4 regions of the Streptomyces sp. A18 genome follow, and region 2 is predicted to be linked to each of the others. Evidence: riboswitches for the same ligand, from Rfam matches in the RefSeq annotation. Region 2 holds a riboswitch; each other region holds the start of a gene.
What was found. Region 2 has a riboswitch for cyclic di-AMP ahead of AC5P1C_RS16390 (C40 family peptidase). Riboswitches for the same ligand answer to the same signal wherever they lie in the genome.

Region 1: it holds a riboswitch for cyclic di-AMP, as region 2 does, so the genes downstream of both, AC5P1C_RS41895 (M23 family metallopeptidase) here and AC5P1C_RS16390 (C40 family peptidase) in region 2, are expected to answer to the same signal.
Region 3: it holds a riboswitch for cyclic di-AMP, as region 2 does, so the genes downstream of both, AC5P1C_RS02195 (M23 family metallopeptidase) here and AC5P1C_RS16390 (C40 family peptidase) in region 2, are expected to answer to the same signal.
Region 4: it holds a riboswitch for cyclic di-AMP, as region 2 does, so the genes downstream of both, AC5P1C_RS10410 (transglycosylase SLT domain-containing protein) here and AC5P1C_RS16390 (C40 family peptidase) in region 2, are expected to answer to the same signal.

The regions. Positions count from the first base shown of each region.
Region 1 covers NZ_JBWLKL010000071.1:194-5,435, reverse strand. Annotated here, with positions in the region: gene AC5P1C_RS41905 (PrsW family intramembrane metalloprotease) at 83-1,414, shown strand; gene AC5P1C_RS41900 (aldo/keto reductase) at 1,411-2,355, opposite strand; gene AC5P1C_RS41895 (M23 family metallopeptidase) at 2,535-3,623, opposite strand; cyclic di-AMP (ydaO/yuaA leader) riboswitch at 3,635-3,781, opposite strand; gene AC5P1C_RS41890 (PP2C family protein-serine/threonine phosphatase) at 4,003-5,220, opposite strand.
Region 2 covers NZ_JBWLKL010000008.1:243,881-249,122, reverse strand. Annotated here, with positions in the region: gene AC5P1C_RS16400 (C40 family peptidase) at 1-330, opposite strand, end outside; gene AC5P1C_RS16395 (hypothetical protein) at 651-1,004, shown strand; gene AC5P1C_RS16390 (C40 family peptidase) at 1,111-2,313, opposite strand; cyclic di-AMP (ydaO/yuaA leader) riboswitch at 2,322-2,478, opposite strand; gene pcrA (DNA helicase PcrA) at 2,721-5,222, shown strand.
Region 3 covers NZ_JBWLKL010000001.1:481,795-487,036, reverse strand. Annotated here, with positions in the region: gene AC5P1C_RS02205 (M16 family metallopeptidase) at 1-510, shown strand, start outside; gene AC5P1C_RS02200 (M16 family metallopeptidase) at 507-1,892, shown strand; cyclic di-AMP (ydaO/yuaA leader) riboswitch at 2,194-2,357, shown strand; gene AC5P1C_RS02195 (M23 family metallopeptidase) at 2,370-3,173, shown strand; gene AC5P1C_RS02190 (GntR family transcriptional regulator) at 3,380-4,093, shown strand; gene AC5P1C_RS02185 (HPr family phosphocarrier protein) at 4,342-4,623, opposite strand; gene AC5P1C_RS02180 (bifunctional acetate--CoA ligase family protein/GNAT family N-acetyltransferase) at 4,838-5,242, shown strand, end outside.
Region 4 covers NZ_JBWLKL010000005.1:50,737-55,978, forward strand. Annotated here, with positions in the region: gene AC5P1C_RS10385 (SRPBCC family protein) at 1-85, opposite strand, end outside; gene AC5P1C_RS10390 (class I SAM-dependent methyltransferase) at 218-865, opposite strand; gene AC5P1C_RS10395 (rodlin) at 950-1,324, opposite strand; gene AC5P1C_RS10400 (hypothetical protein) at 1,563-1,754, shown strand; gene AC5P1C_RS10405 (inositol monophosphatase family protein) at 1,857-2,657, shown strand; cyclic di-AMP (ydaO/yuaA leader) riboswitch at 3,155-3,311, shown strand; gene AC5P1C_RS10410 (transglycosylase SLT domain-containing protein) at 3,314-4,078, shown strand; gene AC5P1C_RS10415 (non-ribosomal peptide synthetase) at 4,538-5,242, shown strand, end outside.

The DNA.
Region 1 (5,242 bases), on a different contig from region 2:
CCGGCCCGAGGCACCGTCGCGGCCCGCCCCCGTCCCTCGTTAGGGTCAACGAGTGGCCACCCGTTCTCCGCACCCGCACCCGATGCCCCCTGCCGGGCATCCCGGGCCCGCCGGCCTGCGGCACGCGCGCTGGTGGCAGCGGCGGGCGATACGCGCGGCTGCCCTGGTCACGCTGCTCGCCCTGTCCGGCCTGGTGATCCTGGCCCTGGTCCGGGAGCAGACCGGCACCGAAGGCTTCCTGGTCGGGCTCGGCCTCGCGACACTACCCGTGCCGCTCCTGGTGGCCGCCTTCCGCTGGCTGCAGCGGGTCCAGCCCGGCCCCTGGCGGAACCTCCTCTTCGCCTTCGCCTGGGGAGCCTGCGCCGCCGCCCTCATAGCGATCGTCGCCAACAGCTTCGCGACCCGCTGGATAGCCACCGCCACGGCCGACCCCACCAGCGCCGACACCCTCGGCGCCACCGTCATAGCGCCGATCGTCGAGGAGAGCGCGAAAGCCGCGGCCGTACTGCTCGTCTTCCTCTTCCGCAGACGCGAGTTCACCGGCATCGTCGACGGCGTGGTGATCGCCGGAGTGACCGCCACCGGGTTCGCGTTCACCGAGAACATCCTCTATCTCGGCAGCGCCTTCGGCACCGACCAGCTCAACGGCGGCGCCGGGTTCACGTCCCTGACGGCCGCGACCTTCTTCGTACGCGTCGTGATGTCGCCCTTCGCGCACCCCCTCTTCACCGTGCTCACCGGCATCGGCTTCGGCATCGCCGCGCTCAGCACCGACCGGCAGCACTGGCGCCGCGCGCTGCTCCCGATCGGCGGGCTCCTCCTGGCGATGGGCCTGCACGCCCTGTGGAACGGCTCGGCGAGCTTCGGGGACTACGGCTTCTTCACCGTGTACGCGGTCTTCATGCTGCCCTCCTTCGGCCTGCTCACCTGGCTGGTGATCTGGCTCAGACAGCGCGGCCTGCGCATCGTGCAGACCGAACTGCCCGCGTACGCGCTCGCGGGCTGGCTCACCGCACCCGAGCCGTACGCGCTCGGCACGATGCGCGCCCGTACGCTGGCCCGCGACTACGCCTCGTACACCCAGGGCAAGGCCGCGGCGCGCGCGGTCGCGGAGTACGAGACGTACGCGACGTCCCTCGCGCTCCTGCGGCACCGCGGGCGCAAGGGCCGCGCGGGCGCCGACTTCGTCCTGCGGGAGCGGGAGTTGCTGCACTTGCTGTGGGAGCGCCGCGAAGCGGCACGGCCCGCACTCGCGTACGCGGCACGCGCGACGGCTCCCGTGGTCGCGGCTGTGCCCCTGCCGTACGGATACCCGCAGCCCCACCCATACCAGCAGCCTCAGCCTCAGCCGTACGGATATCCGTACGCCCGACCGGCGATGCCCTACCCCGCGTACAACCCCTACCGCGGCTAGGCGGAAGCCTTGGTCAGCGCCGACACCTCGGCCTCCGTCAGCTCGAACTCCCCCACCGCGAGCAGCGCCGGCAGCTGCTCGACCGTACGGGCCGACGCGATCGGCGCCGCCACCGTCGGCTGCGCCGCGAGCCACGCGAGGGCCACGGTCGCCGCCTCGGCGCCGCGCGCCTTGGCGACCTCGTCGAGTGCGGCGAGCACCCGCAGGCCGCGGTCGGTCTCCAGGTGCTTGCCCGCGCCCTGCGCCCGTGCGCTGTCGACCCGCGCGCCGGGGCGGTACTTTCCGGTGAGGAAGCCGGAGGCGAGCGCGTAGTACGGGACGGCGGCCAGGCCCGAGCGCGAGGCGACCTGCTCCAGCGTGCCCTCGTACGTGTCGCGCGAGACGAGGTTGTAGTGCGGCTGGAGGACCGAGTAGCGCGCGAGGCCCTCGCGGTCGGAGAAGTCCAGGGACTCCTGGAGCCGCTCGGCGGTCAGGTTCGACGCGGCGATGGCGCGGACCTTGCCGGACGTGACCAGCTCGTCGAGCGCGCCGATGATCTCCTCGACCGGGACGGCCGGGTCGTCGAAGTGCGTGTAGTAGAGGTCGATGTAGTCGGTGCGCAGACGGCGCAGCGACTCCTCGGCACCGGACTTGATGGTGTTCGCGGACAGGCCCTTGTGGTCGGGGTGGGAGCCGACCTTGGTGGCGAGCACGACGTCGGAGCGGTTGCCGCGCGCGGCGAGCCAGTTGCCGATGACCGTCTCGGACTCGCCGCCCTTGTTGCCGGGCACCCAGGCCGAGTAGACGTCGGCGGTGTCGATGAAGTTGCCGCCGGCGGCGGTGTAGGCGTCGAGCACGGTGAAGGACTGCGCCTCGTCGGCCGTCCAGCCGAAGACGTTGCCGCCGAGTGCGAGCGGGAAGACCTCGAGGTCGGACGAGCCAAGGGTACGGAGAGAAGTCATACGGGGCTCAACGCCCTTGCGGACCGCGGAATTCCGTACAACGGGACGGCGATTCCAGTCCGTGAACAGCACGCCGACCAGACACGCCGACCAGGCACGCCGAACCGGCAGCCCTGACGTCGGGGGGTTGTCGCCAGGACCGCCGGGGTTACTGGGGCTGTCTGAAGACCCTCAGATCCTCAGAGCGACTGGCCCTTGCCACGCAGCCACGCCGCCGGGTCGACCCCGGTGGAATCGCCGCCCGGGTGGACCTCCATGTGGAGGTGGGCGCCGGTGACGTTGCCGGTCGCGCCGACGCGGCCGATGGTCTCGCCCGTGGTGACCTTCTGGCCCGCGCTGACGTTCATCGAGGACTGGTGGCAGAACCACACCTCGGTGCCGTCGTCGAGCTCCAGGATCGTGCGGTAGCCGTACGCCCCCGCCCAGCCGGCCTCCTTGATGGTGCCGGAGTGGACGGCCTTGATGGGCGTGCCCGTCGGCGCCGCGAAGTCCAGGCCGGTGTGGTAGCCGGAGGACCACATGGAGCCGGGCTGACCGAAGGTGCCGGTGAGCGTGTACGAGGCGACGGGGAGGGTGTAGCTCTTCGCGAGCTTGGCCAGGCGCTCCGCCTCGGCCTTGGCCTTGGCCTTGGCCTCGGCCTTCTTCTTCGCGGCTGCCTTCTCGGCGGCGATCTTCTTCTCGGCCGCGGTCTGCTTGGCGGCGGCCTGTTCGGCGGCCTGCTTGACGGCGGCTTCTTCGGCCGCCTTCTGGACCGCGTCGTCCGCCTGGTCCTGCTGGTTCTCTGCCTGCTCCATGATGCGGGCCCGCAGTGCCTCGCCCGCGTCCGTGGTGCCCTGCTCGGCGTCGGTGGTGCTGACCCCGGCGGCGCTCAGCGGCGCGGCGGCGACCGTCACTCCGTTGTCGGCGGAGCCGGCGTCGGAGGAGTCGTCGGATATCAAGGACCCCACGCCCGGAAGCGACTTGGCCTCCGGCAGCGAGTCCGTGACGGCCGACAGGTCCGGCATCTCGATGGCCACCGGGGGCTTGCCGCCCTGCGCGGTGGCGATGCCGCCCGCGCCGACGGCGGCGATGACGCCTACGCCGAGAACGGTGGAGCTGCGGGCGAGCCCGCCGCCGCCCCGCTTGTGGACGCGGTGCCTGCCGCGGACGGGACGGATGGACTCCTCGGTGGGATTCCATTCCTCCCAGGAAGACTCATCTTCGTACCCACCGAAATCGTTGTCCTTCGGTACGTACGCGCCTTGGGGGGCAGGGCGATTGGACGCCACTGGGGCGCACTCCTTTCCTTCCTTCTCGCCTACCGGGTTAGCTGACGGGTTCGGAGCAGGAAGGTCTCCTACGAACAACCGGCACGAATGCACGGATGCCCGATTCACCCCAATTAGTGGTTCCCCGGCTCCCTTTCGGGATTAGGCGCGTGCGCGCGGAGCCGACTCGAGTGACGGCTGGGACGACCGCGCTGCGTTATCGAACGTTAATAGACAGCGGGGCCGTATTCCAAGCCGTTCCGGCTGATCGTTAACGCCTCTGGCCCGTACTTAACGGGACACGCCGGTCTGGAACGGGGCGAGTTGACGCCACTTCTTCACACACCGGAGCTTCACACTTCCTTGACAGTACGTCAGTTGTTATGCGGAGTGGTGTCCTTCAGTCACGGCCGGTGACATCGACGCCCCCACCGTTCCCCGCGTCGCCCGTCGCGAGCGGCCGCCGCACGGCGAGCAGCGCCATGTCGTCGGTCGTCCCGCCCCCGGTGTGGCGCCGCACCTCTTCGGTGAGCGTGGCAAGGAGCGCGTCCGGGCCGTTGGGGCCGGGGAAGCTGCGGCCGCCGAGCCGGGCCGCCGGGTCGTAGAACTCGCCGCGGCCGTCACGCGCCTCGGAGAGCCCGTCGGTGTAGAGCAGCAGCATCGACCCCGGCGGGAACTCCGTCTCGTCCGCACGGTCCGGCCACACGCCCAGGTCCCCCATCCCGAGCGGCAGCGCGGGCTCTTTGGCGGACAGGGCGCACAACCGTCCGTCGCCGCGCAGGAGCAGCGGGCCCGGGTGCCCGCGGTTGACGAGGCGTACGCGACCGTCGCCGTGCGGGATCTCCGCGAGGACGGCGGTGGTGAACCCTTCGAAGGCGTCGAGCCCGTCACGCCGGGTGCCCTCACGCGCGAGGGCACGCTCAAGACGCTGGGCCACCGCCTCCAGCGTGGCCTCCTGCTCGGCGGCCTCCCGGAACGCCCCGATGACGACGGCCACGGCCGCCACCGCGCCCATGCCCTTGCCTCGTACGTCGCCGACGATGACGCGCACGCCGTGCGGGGTGTCCTGCACGGCGTACAGGTCACCCCCGATGAAGGCGTCGGCGTCCGCGGCCTCGTACCGCGCCGCGACATCGAGCCCGCCGATCCGGGGATCCGGCTGCGGCAGTACGGCGCGCTGGGCGGCCTCGGAGATGGAGCGGGCGGAGGCGAGCTGTTTGTCGCTGCGGCGCTGGACGCGGTTGATGACGACGGCGAGCACGGCGACGGTCGCCACCGTGAGCAGCTCGGTGACGGCTTCGACGTCGGTGGCGACGGTGGTCTTGAAGTGCAGGGCGAGCACGGCCGCGCAGGAGCAGGCGCCGATGAGGGAGGTGTTGAGCAAGGAGTAGAAGGGGGCCGCGATGAGCGGGGCGGCGGTGAAGAGGGGCGCGGCGGTGAACGCGGGCGGGGTCGAGAGGTCGTAGACCACCCCGGCGACGATCAGGAGCATGGGAAGGGCCCGCACGAGCGCCCGCTCATGCCGGACGTCGGGAGCCTCGGGGCCACCCCCGCCGCTTCCTCCTCGCTTCCCCACCGGTCTTCTCCTGCCGAATTCCGCGCCCAGGACCAGATCCATGACCACGCTCATCCAGGTTTCC
Region 2 (5,242 bases):
GTACTGCGCGGCGGCGATCGAACCGAGGCCCTCGCGCGCCGAGTTGAGCTTCTCCGTCTTGCGGGCCGCCTCGTCACGCAGTTCACCGAGGGACTTCTCGGCGCTGTCGGCCTTCTCCTTGGCGCCGTTGTACTTCTCGGTGGCGATCTCAGCCTCGCGGTAGAGCGCGTCGACCTTGGACTTCACCTCGGCCGGGCCGAGTCGCGGATCGGCATGTCCTGTGCCGTCCAGGGCGGTTGCCGTGGCGGCCCCGGCGAAGGCGATGGTGGCGGCGGTACGGGCCGTATGGCCGCTGAGCGAGCGCTGCTTGGGCTTGCGGTGCGCTGCCACGAAGGGAGCTCCTTAAGGTTCCGGCGGCGGCCCGCACAGGGGGAGCGGACCGCCACCGGATTCTCGGCGGTGGTGTCCGACTGCCGCCCCTGGTCCGAGCGGCGGTGGGGAGCCGGTCACCTGACGAAGGACGCTAAACCTGGCCGTCACGGCTTGGTGACGGATTGTGCGCAACTGGCGGAAGTGTTCCGGACGGCAGCTGTATGTGACTGGGCGATCCGCCGGACCGTGCGCCCTTCGCGTACGCGCGTGACCGATGCGGCGCTTGTGGCCCACCTGGCCACGGAGCGGTGATAAGGCCCCGGCTAGGCTCCGGAACCATGGACGTTCTCACCCACCTCTTCGTCGGCCTGCACATCATCGGCATCGCCTCGCTCCTGGGCGGCTTCCTCACCCAGATGAAGCAGATGGGCCAGGGCACGGCCCGCTTCAACCCCGCGATGCTGCACGGCGCGCTGACGATGCTCGTCACCGGTGTGATCCTGGTGGGTCTCAACCAGGCGGACGACAACCCGGTCAACAACCTCAAGATCGGCATCAAGATGGCGGTGCTGATCGTGATCCTCGCCCTGGTCTACGTGAAACGGGACGAGGAGAAGGTGGACAAAGGGATGTTCGGCGCCGTCGGGCTGCTGACCGTCGTGAACATCTTCATCGCGGTGCTCTGGACCTGATCCCGCCTGCCCGCAGAAGACGCTGTAGAAGACTTGCCCGCAGAAAACGGCCCTCCACGCGCACGTGGAGGGCCGTTTTCTCGTAGGGCGCTTACGGGTGAGGTGGTTACGCGGGCCGCACGACGCTGTGGATCGGCATGTAGTAGATCGATTCGACGCGGACGTTCGTGCCCGGCTTCGGGGCGTGGATCATCTTGCCGTCGCCGATGTAGATCCCTACGTGGCTGATGTCGTCGTAGAAGAAGACCAGGTCACCTGGCTTGGCATCGGCGGTCTTCACGGTCGTGCCGACCTTCACCTGGTCCCACGTCGTACGCGGCAGGGAGATCCCCGCGGCCTTCCACGCGTCCTGGGTGAGCCCGGAGCAGTCGTAGGAGTCCGGGCCGGTGGCGCCCCATACGTACGGCTTGCCGATCTGTGCCTCGGCGAAGTCGATGACCTTCGCTGCCTTCGTCGCGTACCCGCTGTCCGTGTCACCGGAGCCGGAGCCCGAACCAGTGCCGGAGCCGGTGTCAGAACCGGAGCCGGAGTCCGGGGTCTCCTTGTTCTTCTCACGCTCCTTCGCCGCGGCCTCTTCCGCCGCCTTGCGCTTGGCCTCCGCCTCGGCCTCCTGCTTGCGGGCCAGCTCGGCGGCCTTGCGCTTGGCCTCTTCTTCCTTCTTCTTCTCGATCGCCGCGAGCCGCGCCTTCTCCTCGGCCGTGAGCTCCGAGAGCATCGTGCGCGCCTGGCCCAGCTTCTTCTGGACGGTCTGCTTGCTCGTCCTGAGCTCGTCCCGCGAGTCGCTCAGCGTCTCCAGGCTCTTGGCGGCCTTCGTGCGCTGCTTCGTCGCCGATGCCTGCTGCGTCTGGTACTCGTCGACCGCCTTCTTCTGGCGCGCGGTCAGCCGGTCCGACAGGTGGTTCTGGTCGAAGTACCCCTGCGGGTCGTCGGCGAGCATCATCGTGGCGGTCTCGGAGACTCCGCCGGTGCGGTACTGGGCCGCGGCGAACGTGCCCAGCTCCTGGCGGGCCTCGTTCAGCTTGTCGGTGCGCTTGGCCACGTCGTCGAGGAGGGTGTCGACCTTCTTGCGCTGCTTGTCGGTGCGCTCCTTGGCCGAGTTGTACTTCTGTGTGGCCACGCCCGCCTGGTGGTAGAGGTCGTCGACCTTCTTCTGCACCTCTTCGAGGCTGGGCTTCTGCGGCGCGGAGGGTGCGGCCTGCGCGCTCTGTGACAGCAGGGCCACGGAGGTGAGGGCCGCCGTCGTGATGCCGAGGGCGGGGGCGGTGCGTAGGCCGGCAATGCGGGTCCGCGGCTTGCGGTGCGACGCCAAGGGAGGCGACTCCTTCCGTAGACCGCCTACCGGGTTAGCTGTCGGGTTCGGGCGGGTGGTTCCGGAAGGTTGCCCTACGGTCCCGTACTTCGTACGGGACCGATTCACCCCAAGTTCATCGTGGGTCCCCGGCTCCGAGGAGATCGAACTCGGCGGAGGCCGCCCGTTCCCGGCGGGGTTCGCCGGTGGGAGTACGAGCAGCCCGCGGAGCACGCTAGCCAACTCGTGTGGCCCGTGTGAAGGTTGATGTTCGATATGCCCGATACATTTTCGTTACTTTGCGAAGCTCTTGACGCGGGCACGCCGTGCCGTGGCGGAGTGTGACCGTCCGCGGGCGGGGCGTAGGCGAGGAGAGTGGTCGGAACCCGGGGCGGGTTGTCAGTGGGGCCGCCTAGACTCGGGAGGCGATGAGCAGCCTCTTTGATGACAGCTTCCTGGCGGACCTCAAGCCCTCGCGGGCTTCGGAGGAAGAGCACCCGCCGCCGCCCGAGGACAGTGCTCCGGAGTCCGTTCCGGATGATCTGTTCGACGGGAAGTTCGACGCGCCCGTGCCCAGGGACGCGCACTACCGCGGCGGGGCCCCGCGCCCCGTGATCGACCCGGCGGCCCTCCTCGACGGGCTGAACGAGAACCAGCGCGCGGCCGTCGTGCACGCGGGTTCCCCGCTGCTCATCGTCGCCGGCGCGGGCTCCGGAAAGACCCGGGTCCTGACGCACCGCATCGCGTATCTCCTGGCCGAGCGGCACGTGCACCCGGGGCAGATCCTGGCGATCACGTTCACGAACAAGGCCGCGGGCGAGATGAAGGAGCGCGTCGAGCAGCTCGTCGGTCCGCGGGCCAACGCGATGTGGGTGTCGACGTTCCACAGTGCGTGCGTGCGGATACTGCGCCGCGAGTCGAAGACGATCGGCTTCACCTCCTCCTTCTCGATCTACGACGCCGCCGACTCCAAGCGCCTGATGGCGCTGGTCTGCCGCGATCTGGACATCGACCCGAAGAAGTTCCCGCCGAAGTCCTTCAGCGCCAAGATCTCGAACCTGAAGAACGAGCTGATCGACGAGGAGACCTTCGCCGGCCAGGCCGCCGACGGCTTCGAGAAGACGCTCGCCCAGGCGTACGCGATGTACCAGTCGCGGCTGCGCGAGGCGAACGCCCTCGACTTCGACGACCTGATCATGACGACGGTCAACATGCTCCGCGCCTTCCCGGACGTCGCCGCGCACTACCGCCGCCGCTTCCGGCACGTGATGGTCGACGAGTACCAGGACACCAACCACGCGCAGTACGCCCTGGTGCGCGAGCTGGTGGGCCCCTCCGGGGGCGAGGGTGACGACCCGGCCGAGCTGTGCGTCGTGGGTGACGCGGACCAGTCGATCTACGCCTTCCGCGGCGCCACGATCCGCAACATCCTCCAGTTCGAGGAGGACTACCCGAACGCGACGACGATCCTCCTCGAGCAGAACTACCGCTCCACGCAAACGATCCTGACCGCGGCCAACGCCGTCATCGAGCGCAACGAAAGCCGCCGCCCCAAGAACCTGTGGACCAACGCGGGCGCGGGCGCGGGCATCACCGGCTATGTCGCCGACACCGAGCACGACGAGGCGCAGTTCGTCGCCGACGAGATCGACCGGCTCACCGACGCGGGCGACGCGAAGGCGGGCGACGTCGCGATCTTCTACCGGACGAACGCGCAGTCCCGTGTCTTCGAAGAGATCTTCATCCGCGTCGGCCTGCCCTACAAGGTCGTCGGCGGCGTCCGCTTCTACGAGCGCAAGGAGGTCCGGGACGTCCTCGCGTATCTGCGCGTGCTCGCCAACCCGGAGGACTCCGTCCCGCTGCGGCGCATTCTGAACGTACCCAAGAGGGGCATCGGTGACCGCGCGGAGGCGATGATCGACGCCCTCTCGCAGCGCGAGAAGATCTCGTTCCCGCAGGCGCTGAAGCGTGTCGACGAGGCGTACGGAATGGCGGCCCGCTCGGCGAACGCGGTCAAGCGGTTCAACGTGCTGATGGAGGAGCTGCGGACCATCGTCGAGTCCGGCGCGGGTCCCGCCGTGGTCCTGGAGGCCGTGCTCGAACGGACCGGGTACCTCGCCGAGTTGCAGTCCTCGACCGACCCGCAGGACGAGACGCGTATCGAGAACCTCCAGGAACTCGCCGCAGTAGCCCTGGAGTTCGAGTCGGACAGCGGTGAGGCAGCTTCCGAGGGCGAGGGCGAGGGCGCAGCCGAAGGCGCGGGCACAGGCGTGTCGGGCACGCTCTCCGAGTTCCTGGAGCGGGTCGCGCTCGTCGCCGACTCGGACCAGATCCCTGACGAGGAGGACGACGGCTCCGGAGTCATCACCCTCATGACGCTGCACACCGCCAAGGGCCTGGAGTTCCCTGTCGTCTTCCTGACCGGCATGGAGGACGGCGTCTTCCCGCACATGCGCTCCCTCGGCCAGGTCAAGGAGCTGGAGGAGGAGCGCCGCCTCGCGTACGTGGGCATCACGCGCGCGCGTGAGCGGCTCTACCTGACGAGGTCCTCGATGCGCAGCGCCTGGGGACAGCCTTCGTACAACCCGCCGTCGCGCTTCCTGGAGGAGATCCCTGAGGCCCACCTGGACTGGAAGCGGAAGGGTTCGATCGGCGCACCGGCATCCTCTGGGCCCGCGGCCTCAATCGCCTCCTCCTTGTCGTCGTCGCGCTCGCGCACCGGGGGCGCGCAGGGCTTCGCCACACGCCGTGCCACGGAGAAACCGGTGGTCGCGCTGGCCGTCGGGGACCGGGTCACGCACGACCAGTTCGGTCTCGGGACCGTGGTCGGAGTGAAGGGCACGGGCGCGAACGCCGAGGCGACGGTGGACTTCGGAGAGCCCAAGCCGAAGCGGCTCCTGCTGCGGTACGCGCCGGTGGAGAAGCTCTAACGCCGGGAGCGGCGGCCCGA
Region 3 (5,242 bases), on a different contig from region 2:
GTCCTCGGCAGCGGTGAGTCGTCCCGGCTCTACAACCGCCTGGTGCGCCGCGACCGCACGGCGGTGGCGGCCGGGTTCGGCCTGCTGCGCCTCGCCGGAGCCCCCTCGCTCGGCTGGCTCGACGTGAAGACGTCCGGCGACGTCGAGGTCCCCGTCATCGAGGCCGCCGTCGACGAGGAGCTCGCCCGCTTCGCGGAAGAGGGTCCCACCGCCGAGGAGATGGAGCGCGCACAGGCGCAGCTGGAGCGCGAGTGGCTCGACCGGCTCGCCACGGTGTCGGGCCGCGCCGACGAACTGTGCCGGTACGCCGTCCTGTTCGGCGACCCGCAGCTCGCCCTCACCGCCGTCGGCCGCGTCCTGGACGTCACCGCGGAAGAGGTCAAGGCGGCCGCCGCGGCCCGCCTGCGCCCCGACAACCGCGCGGTGCTCGTGTACGAGCCCACCGAGGGAACAGCGGCCCCCGAAGGCGCCGAAGCCACCGACGAGGACGAAGAGGAGGCGGCGAAGTGAGCGAGGCCGCAACGATGCAGTTCCACCCGCAGCCCCAGGCAGGCACGGCACGGCCGTGGGCTTTCCCCGCGCCCGAGCGCGCCACCCTGGACAACGGCCTCACGGTGCTGCGCTGCCACCGCCCCGGCCAGCAGGTCGTCGCCGTGGAGGTCCACCTGGAGGCGCCGCTCGACGCCGAGCCCGCGGGCCTGGACGGCGTCGCCACGATCATGGCGAGGGCCTTCAACGAAGGCACGGACAAGCACTCCGCGGAGGACTTCGCCGCCGAACTCGACCGCTGTGGCGCCACGATGGACGCGCACGCCGACCACCCCGGCGTCCGCGTCTCCCTCGAAGTCCCGGTCTCCCGCCTCCCCAAGGCGCTGGGCCTGCTCTCCGACGCCCTGCGCGCCCCCGCCTTCGCGGACAGTGAGATCGAGCGCCTCGTACGCAACCGCCTGGACGAGATCCCGCACGAGGCCGCCAACCCGGCACGCCGCGCTGCCAAGGAGCTCTCCCGGCAGCTGTTCCCGGCCACCTCGCGCATGTCGCGCCCCCGCCAGGGCACCGAGGAGACGGTCACGGCCATCGACTCGGCCGCGGTGCGCACCTTCTACGAGAAGCACGTGCGTCCGGCCACGGCGACGGCCGTCGTCGTGGGCGACCTGACCGGCGTCGACCTGGACGCCGTCCTCGCCGACACCATCGGCGCCTGGACGGGTGGCACGGCCGAGCCGCGCCCCGTGCCCCCGATGACCGCCGACGACACCGGGCGTGTCGTCATCGTGGACCGCCCCGGCGCCGTCCAGACGCAGCTGCTCATCGGCCGCGTGGGACCGGACCGTCACGACCGCGTGTGGCCCGCTCAGGTGCTCGGCACGTACTGCCTGGGCGGCACCCTCACCTCGCGTCTGGACCGCGTCCTGCGTGAGGAAAAGGGCTACACCTATGGTGTGCGGGCGTTCGCCCAGGTCCTGCGCTCCGCTCCGGATGGCACGGGCGCCGCGATGCTCGCCATCAGCGGCTCCGTGGACACGGAGTCCACGGGCCCGGCGCTCGACGACCTGTGGAAGGTCCTGCGCACCCTCGCCGCCGAGGGCCTCACGGACGCCGAGCGTGATGTCGCCGTCCAGAACCTGGTGGGCGTCGCCCCGCTCAAGTACGAGATGGCGGCGTCCGTAGCGGCCACGCTCGCCGATCAGGTCGAGCAGCACCTGCCGGACGACTTCCAGGCGCAGCTGTACCGCCAGTTGGCCGCGACCGGCACCGTGGAGGCCACCGCAGCCGTGGTGAGCGCCTTCCCCGGGGACCGGCTCGTGACGGTGCTCGTCGGTGACGCCGCGCAGATCGAGGAGCCCGTCAGGGCGCTCGGCATCGGTGAAGTGAGTGTCGTCACGGGCTGAGTAGGAGCTGAGGCGACTGGAGACGGCTGGAGCTGAGAGGGCTGGAGCTGAGACCGCTGCGGGCCGAGTGACCGCTGAGAGTCGAGCGGCCGTCGCGAGCTGAGTGACAGTCAGGACATATCGGGACCCCGGTGGCTGGAAAAAGTCACCGGGGTCCTCATATGTCCGAATTGCTATGGAGGTTACGTGTCTGACCTGTGGCGTGCGCTACAAAAGCTCTGATCCGTTTGTCGTTTGAAAGATGCCCCGCTTAGCGTCTGGTCCGGCTGTTCGTCATGCAGTACGCCGCACCCGCGGCACCGGACAGTCATCGCCGAGTCCCCGTACGGCGCGAGCCAGGGGAGCCGGGGACCCACATGTCCCCTTGGGGTGAATCGGGAACCTTGCCGAGAGGTGAGGGACTCGTAGGAGACCTTCCTGCTCCGAACCCGTCAGCTAACCCGGTAGGCGAGAAGGAAGGAAAGGATCAGCCGCTTCATGGCGTTCACCCGTGCCACCGGGAAGCACCGTCGCCCGAGCCGCCTCACGCGTACGACCGCGAACGTGGCGGGCGTCGCAGCCCTCACCACCACCGGTGTCATCGGAGGCCTGGCCGCTCCGGCGCTCGCCGCCGACGAAGCACCGGCTCCGCAGCACACCGGCCTGACCCAGGCCGTCTCCGTGGGTGACTCGCTCGCCGAGAGCATCGACGCGCAGGCCACGGCCCAGCAGCAGGCCGCCGACGCCGCCGCGGCCGCCAAGAAGGCCGAAGAGGCCGCCAAGAAGAAGGCCGAAGAAGCCAAGCGCAAGGCCGAGGCCGAGGCGAAGGCCAAGGCCAAGAAGGAGCGCGAGGCCAAGGAGCGTGCCGCTCGCGAGGCCGAGCGCAAGCGCCTCAACAGCTACGTCTCCCCGATCTCCGGCTCGTCCATCTCCACGGGCTACCAGACCGGCGGCGCCATGTGGTCCTCCGGCAGCCACACCGGCGTCGACTTCCACGCGGCGTCCGGCACCACGGTCCACGCGGTCGGCTCCGGCACGGTCGTCGAGGCCGGCTGGGGCGGCGCCTACGGCAACAACGTGGTCATCAAGATGAACGACGGTACGTACACCCAGTACGGCCACATGTCGTCTCTCAGCGTCACCGTCGGCCAGGCGGTCACTCCGGGCCAGCAGATAGGCCTCTCCGGCTCCACCGGCAACTCCAGCGGCCCGCACCTCCACTTCGAGGCCCGCACCGGCGAGGATTACGGCACGGACATCGACCCCGTCTCGTACCTCCGCTCGCACGGCGTCAACGTCTGATCCCAGGCGTTTCGCGCGACGCGCACCCGATTCACCGAAAGCCCCGGCTCGTCGAGAGCCGGGGCTTTCGCCGTTCCCGCACCGCCTTTGGCCAAAAGTATCCATGGATTTCGGCCGACCGTCGGAAATTCAGTCGTTCTGCAATAGAGTCACTGAACAGGCGTCGATCGACCGCGTTTCGCGGGGATTAAGGCGGAGGTCAGGTCATGCGCATTCCCGCGCACTCGGTATGCACGGCCATCCGGGACGACATCGTCTCCGGTGTCTACGAGCGGGGTGGCCGGCTCACCGAGGAACTGCTCGCGCGCCGTTATGGAGTCTCCCGCGTCCCCGTGCGCGAGGCCCTGCGCACCCTGGAGGCCGAGGGCTTCGTCGTCACGCGCCGGCACGCGGGCGCGTGTGTCGCCGAGCCGACCGAGCAGGAGGCGGCCGACCTCCTGGAGGTCCGCATGCTCCTGGAGCCGCTGGGCGCGGCCCGCGCCGCGCAGCGCCGCACGGAGGCGCACCTGAAGGTCCTGCGCGGCCTCGTCAGGCTCGGCCAGGAGCGCTCCAGGCGCGGTCAGAGCGAGGATCTGCGCTCGCTGGGCGGCTGGTTCCACGAGACGCTCGCCCAGTCGTCCGGCAGTCAGGGGCTCACGGCGCTGCTCACCCAGCTCCGGCACAAGATCGCCTGGATGTACGTCGTCGAGGCCTCGGCCGCTCCCGCGGAGTCCTGGGCGGAGCACGCCGCGATCGTCGACGCGGTCGCTCGCGGGGACGCGGAGCGGGCGAGGTCGCTCACCGCGGCCCACACGGAGCGGGCGACGGCCGCGCACCGGCTGCGCTTCCCTCCGCAGGGCGGGCGGGGCGAGCGGGGGCGGGGCCGTGATCGTGTGAGGGATTCGCAACATCCCGTAAACACGGTGGGCCTCCGGCATTAACAGAGGCGCCGTATACAAAGAAGTGCTATTCGGTGGCTATTGGGCGGGGGGTTATTTCCGCTGCCCGAATTCAGTGTCCTGTGTCGCGTCCGATGTCGATTCCAAGTCGAGCCCTATGTCGAGCCCGATGTCGATATTCAGTGAACGGACACAGGAACGCCGAAGGGCCCGCCCCAATTTCGGGCGGGCCCTTCGGCGCATGAGTTCCAGTCTTCGACCAGACGGTCTCAGCCCGGTCTCAGGCGGTCTCAGACGGTCTCGGGGAGCTCCTCGAGGCCGTCCGCGACCAGCTTCGCCAGACGGTCGAGAGCGGCGTCCGCGCCCTCGGCGTCGGAGGCGAGCACGATCTCCTCGCCGCCCTGCGCGCCCAGGCCGAGCACCGCGAGCATGGAGGCGGCGTTCACGGGGTTGCCGTCAGCCTTGGCGATCGTCACGGGGACGCCGGCGGCGGTGGCCGCGCGGACGAAGATGGAGGCGGGTCGGGCGTGAAGGCCCTCGGCCCAGCCGACGTTGACGCGGCGCTCAGCCATGTGTTGCTGCCCTTCCAGGTGTCTCACACTTGTCTAGACCAGTGTCTCATGCCGTCATGGGTGCTCCGCCGGACGTCGGTCCGCACCCTGGTCGACGGTTGGTCCGTGCCCTTCGACCGTACGTCCTCGCGCCAGGGGGGTCTTACGTCCCGGCCCGTCGACGACTCCTAGCCTGCCCCGGCCAAGGCGCCCCCGCGACCCGTACCCTGGCCCCATGCAGACCCCGTCGGACCGGCACGCATACCCCTCCCACTGGGAAGCCGACGTCGTCCTGCGTGACGGAGGCACCGCCCGGATCAGGCCCATCACGGCTGAGGACGCCGACCGCCTGGTCAGCTTCTACGAGCAGGTCTCGGACGAGTCGAAGTACTACCGCTTCTTCGCGCCCTACCCCCGCCTGTCCGCCAAGGACGTGCACCGCTTCACCCACCACGACCAGGTGGACCGGGTGGGCCTCGCGGCCACCGTGGGCGGCGAGTTCATCGCCACCGTGCGGTTCGACCGCATCGACGAGCGCGGGATGTCGGCGAGCGCGCCCGCCGACGAGGCCGAGGTCGCCTTCCTCGTACAGGACGCCCACCAGGGCAGGGGCGTGGCGTCGACCCTCCTCGAACACATC
Region 4 (5,242 bases), on a different contig from region 2:
GCGTCGTCGGGTCCGCCAGCACCGCGAACACCCTCGCGGCGGACGCGGCGACAGTCAGGGTTGCCCTCACGTTGTCCTCAGCCACGGTGTGCACGCTCCATGCCGTCTCGTCTCGGCCTCCCGCAGGTGCGGAAGGAAACGTTCCTGATCTGTAGACGCGGCAGCCAGGCGAAACTCATCGGTTGTGTACGGAAGCGCGGTGGCCAGCCCGGCCCGCCTAGGCTTTACGGGCGAGCAGGTGAATCGCCTGGAACTGCCGCCGGTCTGTGGGCTGAGGCTCGCGGACCATCCGGGCCACCTCGTCCAAGCCGGACTTGCGCAGCAGCGCGGCGAGGTGATCAGGCCACCACCGGTAGGCCGGCGCGACCGAGTGATCGAAGACCTGCGTCGGGTGCGACGGGTCATCGTTCGCCGAAAAGCCGAGCAGCAAGTGACCGCCGGGTGCCAGCACACGATGGAACTCGGTCAGGATGGCGGGAAGTTCCTCAGGCGGAGTGTGGATGATGGACCAACGTGAGAGTACGCCGCCCAGCTCGCCGTCGGCGATGTCCAACGCGGCCATCGAGCCCACGTCGAACTTCAGGCCCGGATAGGCCTGTCGAGCCAACTCGATCATCGTGGAGGAGGCATCAACGCCGGAGGCCGAAAGCCCCAACTCGGCGAGATACGCGGTGATATGGCCGGGCCCGCACCCCAGGTCCGCGACCCGGCCGTCCCCACTCGCACTGACGGATTCGGCGAAGGCACCCAAGATCGCGCGATCCAGGGGAGCCTCGCGCAGCGAGTCTCGGAACAGATCCGCGTAGGTGTGGGCGGCGGCGTCGTATCCATCGCGGGTGGCACTGAGGGCATCGTGTTCGACCATGCCAGCGACACTAGTTGCTGACGCCGAAGCGAGCCGAGGGAAGCCGGATGCTCAGGCCCTCTGCAGCGCTCTGCGGGCGTCAGCTCAGTGGTTGTTCACGCCGTTGCCCGACAGCGCCGGGATGTCGTTGAGGATGTGCGACAGCGGCTCGTCCTGCTTGGCCTGCGTGGAGTTGTCGGCACACTGCTGGTTCTGCGGGGCCGAGAGGACCGGGATGTCCTGGACCGCGACCGGCACGAGGATGCCGACGAGGGCGCCCACGTTCGCCTTGACGGGAACACCTGCACACAGCTTGTTCAACGAGCCCTCGACCAGGCTCGCCTGCGGACTCTGATTCCCCGCGGTGGCGCTGTTGCCGAACGTCTGCTCGGCACCGTTGCCGCTGAGCGAGGTGGTGCCGGTGTCGTCGCCGATGGCGGCCGCTCTGGCCGGCGCCGCCGGCCAGAGCGGCGGCAGCAAGCCCCAGGGCGAGGGGGAGATTACGGGTACGCATTGCACTCCAGAACGGATAGTCGCTTGCCAGAAGCGTCAGTACATCCATCGATGCCCCCAAGTGTGATCAATTCGCCCGTTAGCGGAGTGCCGGCGTAGCGATGCTGACGACTGGCCGCCGTCCTTGTCCGGATCATCACGGCACCGCACTGTCCCTGGAACCCGCGCGAGGGGTAGCCAGTGCCCCAACGGATAGGGTCGAGGCATGTCGTCCGACCTCCCCCAGACTCTGGCCATGGCGTTCCTGGAATCCCAGGAGATAACCACGACGGACTGCCGCCGATGCGGCACCGAGGTGTCGGGCGTCAACGGCCGCTACGCCTGCGGGGTGTGCGGGTGGGTCAACAACTGGACTGAGGGCCACAACGAACTGCCCAGCGGCGACAACCACTCATAGCGCTGCGCCACAGCGGTCGAGCGGGACGATGAGTGCGGAGACCCGGCACCTGTCGGCTGGCTCAGCGCACGGAGCGGGCATTGCCCCGATACTCTGCACCGCATGATCAACTCGAGTCCGGGGCTTGACGATACCGAGGTCGCGATAGCCGCGGCGCTCGCCGGCGCGCAGGCCGTGCACACCAGGTACGGGCAGCGGCACACCCGCATCGACAAGGGTGCCGGGGACTTCGCCACTGACGCCGATGTGGCTGCCGAGGAGGCGATCCTCGGCGTCATCCGTGCGGCGCGGCCCGAGGACGCGGTGCACGGCGAGGAGGGCGGGCAGCGAGGTGCGGCTGACGCGGCCCGCCAGTGGCTCGTGGACCCCTTGTGCGGCACGCTCAACTACGCCGTCGGCAACATGCTGGTGGCCGTCAACGTGGCCCTGCGCCATGGCCCGGCCGCGGTGGCCGATCCGTTCAGCGGCGAGGTCTTCTTCACCGACGGTGCGACCGGTTGGGTTCGGCGCGACGGGAGCGACACGTTGCTGGCGCCGACGGCCGGCACCCAGCTGGTCGACGTGAACCTTGATCCGCCTTTTCCGAGCGCGCCGGGATTCCGGGCCGTGAACCTGCTCGCCCACCCTGATTTCGTCGAACGGTTCCGGCCGCGGGTGGTGTCCACGTCGCTGGCGCTGGCCTGGGTCGCCGCCGGCAAGCGCGCCGCGTACGTCACCGACGGCGGTGACCTGACCGCCAGCCTGCACTTCGCCGCCGGCATCGCCCTGTGCCGGGCCGTCGGCTGCGTCGTCTCCGGAGTCGACGGCGCTCCGATCGGACACGCAGGCCGCGGGCTCGTGGCGGCTGCGGACGCCGAGACTCACGGGATGCTGTTGTCGATGATCCAGGGTCGGCGCGGCTAGTCGGCGCAGATAGCGGTGCAACCTGGTTGGGATCAGCCCCTGACCGGGGCGTTCTCACCGGGATCGACCCAACGCAGCCAGTGCTGGAGCAACGCTCGCCCATCGTGATGCGTCGACACCACCCAGTGTCCGTCTTCTGACGAAACCAACCTTCTTCGCATCATTGATGGCTTATATAAATTGCTGTCTGTATTGCGGGATACTCATGCGGAATAGCGCGCTCTGGCAGGCCGTCGATCCGCATTCCACCCGCACTCCAATCCGTGAAATGGGTCACAGGGGCAACGAGTGCGGCTCCGGGAGTCGCCGAGCGTACTTCCGTTCCACGCAAAGAAAGTTGGGCTTTTCGATCAAAGGGTGCGAGAGCTTTCGATCACCACGGACAAGAGGTGCGCATTCCCTATGTGAATTCTGGTCTTGTTTCGGCCGCACTTTCTCGCCTAACGTCACCGTCAATCCGGATGGAACGCCGAATCCTGCCGCTGTCCGGAATCCCTTCCACTCACACACTCACGCACGGCAGGAGCGGGGGACCCAGGTAAGCCGCCGATCCGGAATCCGGAACGGCTCGGGGTGAAGTCGCATTCACAGTGTGGCCGGACATCTCCCGTCCGAACCCGACAGCTCACCTCGTAGGCGACGGAGAGGAATTCGTCATGCCTGCAAAGGGTAAGCACCGCCGCCCCAAGTCCAGCTCCCTCACCCGGGGCATCGCCGCCGCAAGCACCGGCGGGGCCGTGCTCGCACTCCCGATGCTCGGCGCTACCGCCGCCAGTGCGGCGCAGCCTGCCGCAGCCGCCAAGCCCGCCGCCGCCCCGAAGACCTACGTCGTCACCGCGGGCGACTCCCTCTCCAAGATCGCCCGAGAGCACTCGCTGAGCGGCGGCTGGAAGAAGCTGTACGAGGACAACCGCAGCGCTCTCGGCGACGACCCGCGGCTGATCCACCCCGGTCTCAAGCTCACCCTCGGTAAGAAGGCCCCGGCCCAGGCCGCGGAGAAGTCGGACGCCTCCAGGACGTCCGCCGAGCGGGCGGACCGCTCCGAGCGCGGGAACGCGGCGGCCGCCGAGCCCGCCGCCGCCCCGGCGAAGAAGACGTACACCAATGACCTCGACGGCTGGATCAAGGAGTCGCTCGACATCATGGCCCAGCGTGGCATCCCCGGCTCGTACGAGGGCATCCACCGCAACATCATGCGCGAGTCCTCCGGCAACCCGCTTGCCACCAACAACTGGGACTCCAACGCTGCCGCCGGTACCCCGTCCAAGGGTCTGCTGCAGGTCATCGGCCCCACGTTCGACGCCTACCACGTGCCCGGCACGTCGTTGGACAGCTTCGACCCCATCGCCAATATCACGGCCGCCTGCAATTACGCGGCGGACCGGTACGGGTCGATCGACAACGTGAACGGCCCGTACTAAACCGCATTCAGTACCCTCCGCTGTAAGCCCCGGCACGCCATGTGTCCGGGGCTTCGGCCTTTTCTGGGACGAATTCCTCGCGTGCAAATCAGTACCGAACTCGTCAGCAACGGGACAGAGTATTGAGGTGCCGTCATATAGCCCCTGAGGGCGGGCAGTTCGCGAGGCCCCGGATCTCGGGGAGTTGTCGGAAGCCGCCTGCCGTGTATGTCGCGACCGCGGGGACGTCCCGCACCCCGGATTCCGTCCGGTGCCGACGGGACAGCGCACGCTTCGCCGTGCGTGCAACAACCGGAACTTGACTCCAACTTGAGGCGGGCTGCCGAGCAGGCGGAGAAATCGGTCCGTAGGGTGCGCTGTCCGGCATCGTCGGTGGATGTCCCCACCGCCGGTCCCGGCTGCAGTCCTGCGCAGGGGGCGTCTCGCTTTTGCCCCCACTAGATGGGAGTGCGGTTCTCCGTGGCTACCTCTCTGAACGAACTCGGCCGCTTCGCCTCGTCGCACTGGTCCGGCTCGGATGAGCCGGGAGACCCCCGGTCCGTTGGTGACTCGGTGGAGTTTCACCTCGACCGCGACCTCCTGCGCATGGTCGAGGAGTTGGCCGACGAGCGTGACACCACGGCGACTTTGGTGCTGCAGGCGGCGTTCACGGTCCTGCTGCACCGCCTCGGCGTGCCGTCAGTGATTCCGGCGGGCGACGAGTCGTCGTTCGCCGCGCTGGTGACGCGTATGCGGGATCGGGTCGCGAGCCCGATGCCCTCTGAGGACTCCCACTCCGGGCTCGGCCCTCTGTCTGTCGCCCCCGGAGAAGCCCTCGGAGAAGGGCTGGTCGGCACAATCCGGTACGACGGTGACATGTACGGCCGGGCGGCTGCTGAGTCGCTCGCGGAGCGGTTCGTGCAGATCATTCGCCAGGTGGTGGCGGATCCCGGCCTGCGGAGCGGAGCGGCCGGGGTGTCGCCGGCGCCAGTTGGTCGGCGCGAGATCGAGATGTGGGAGCGTCGGTACCCGGGTTTCGCTGAGGTGTGGCCACTGACGGCGCTGCAAGAGGGGCTGCTCTTCCACACGCTCCTCGACGACGCGTCGCAGGGGACCTACCAGATGCAGTTCGTCATCGCGCTGCGCGGACCGGTGGCGGCCAAGCGCATGCGGGCGGCAGGGCAG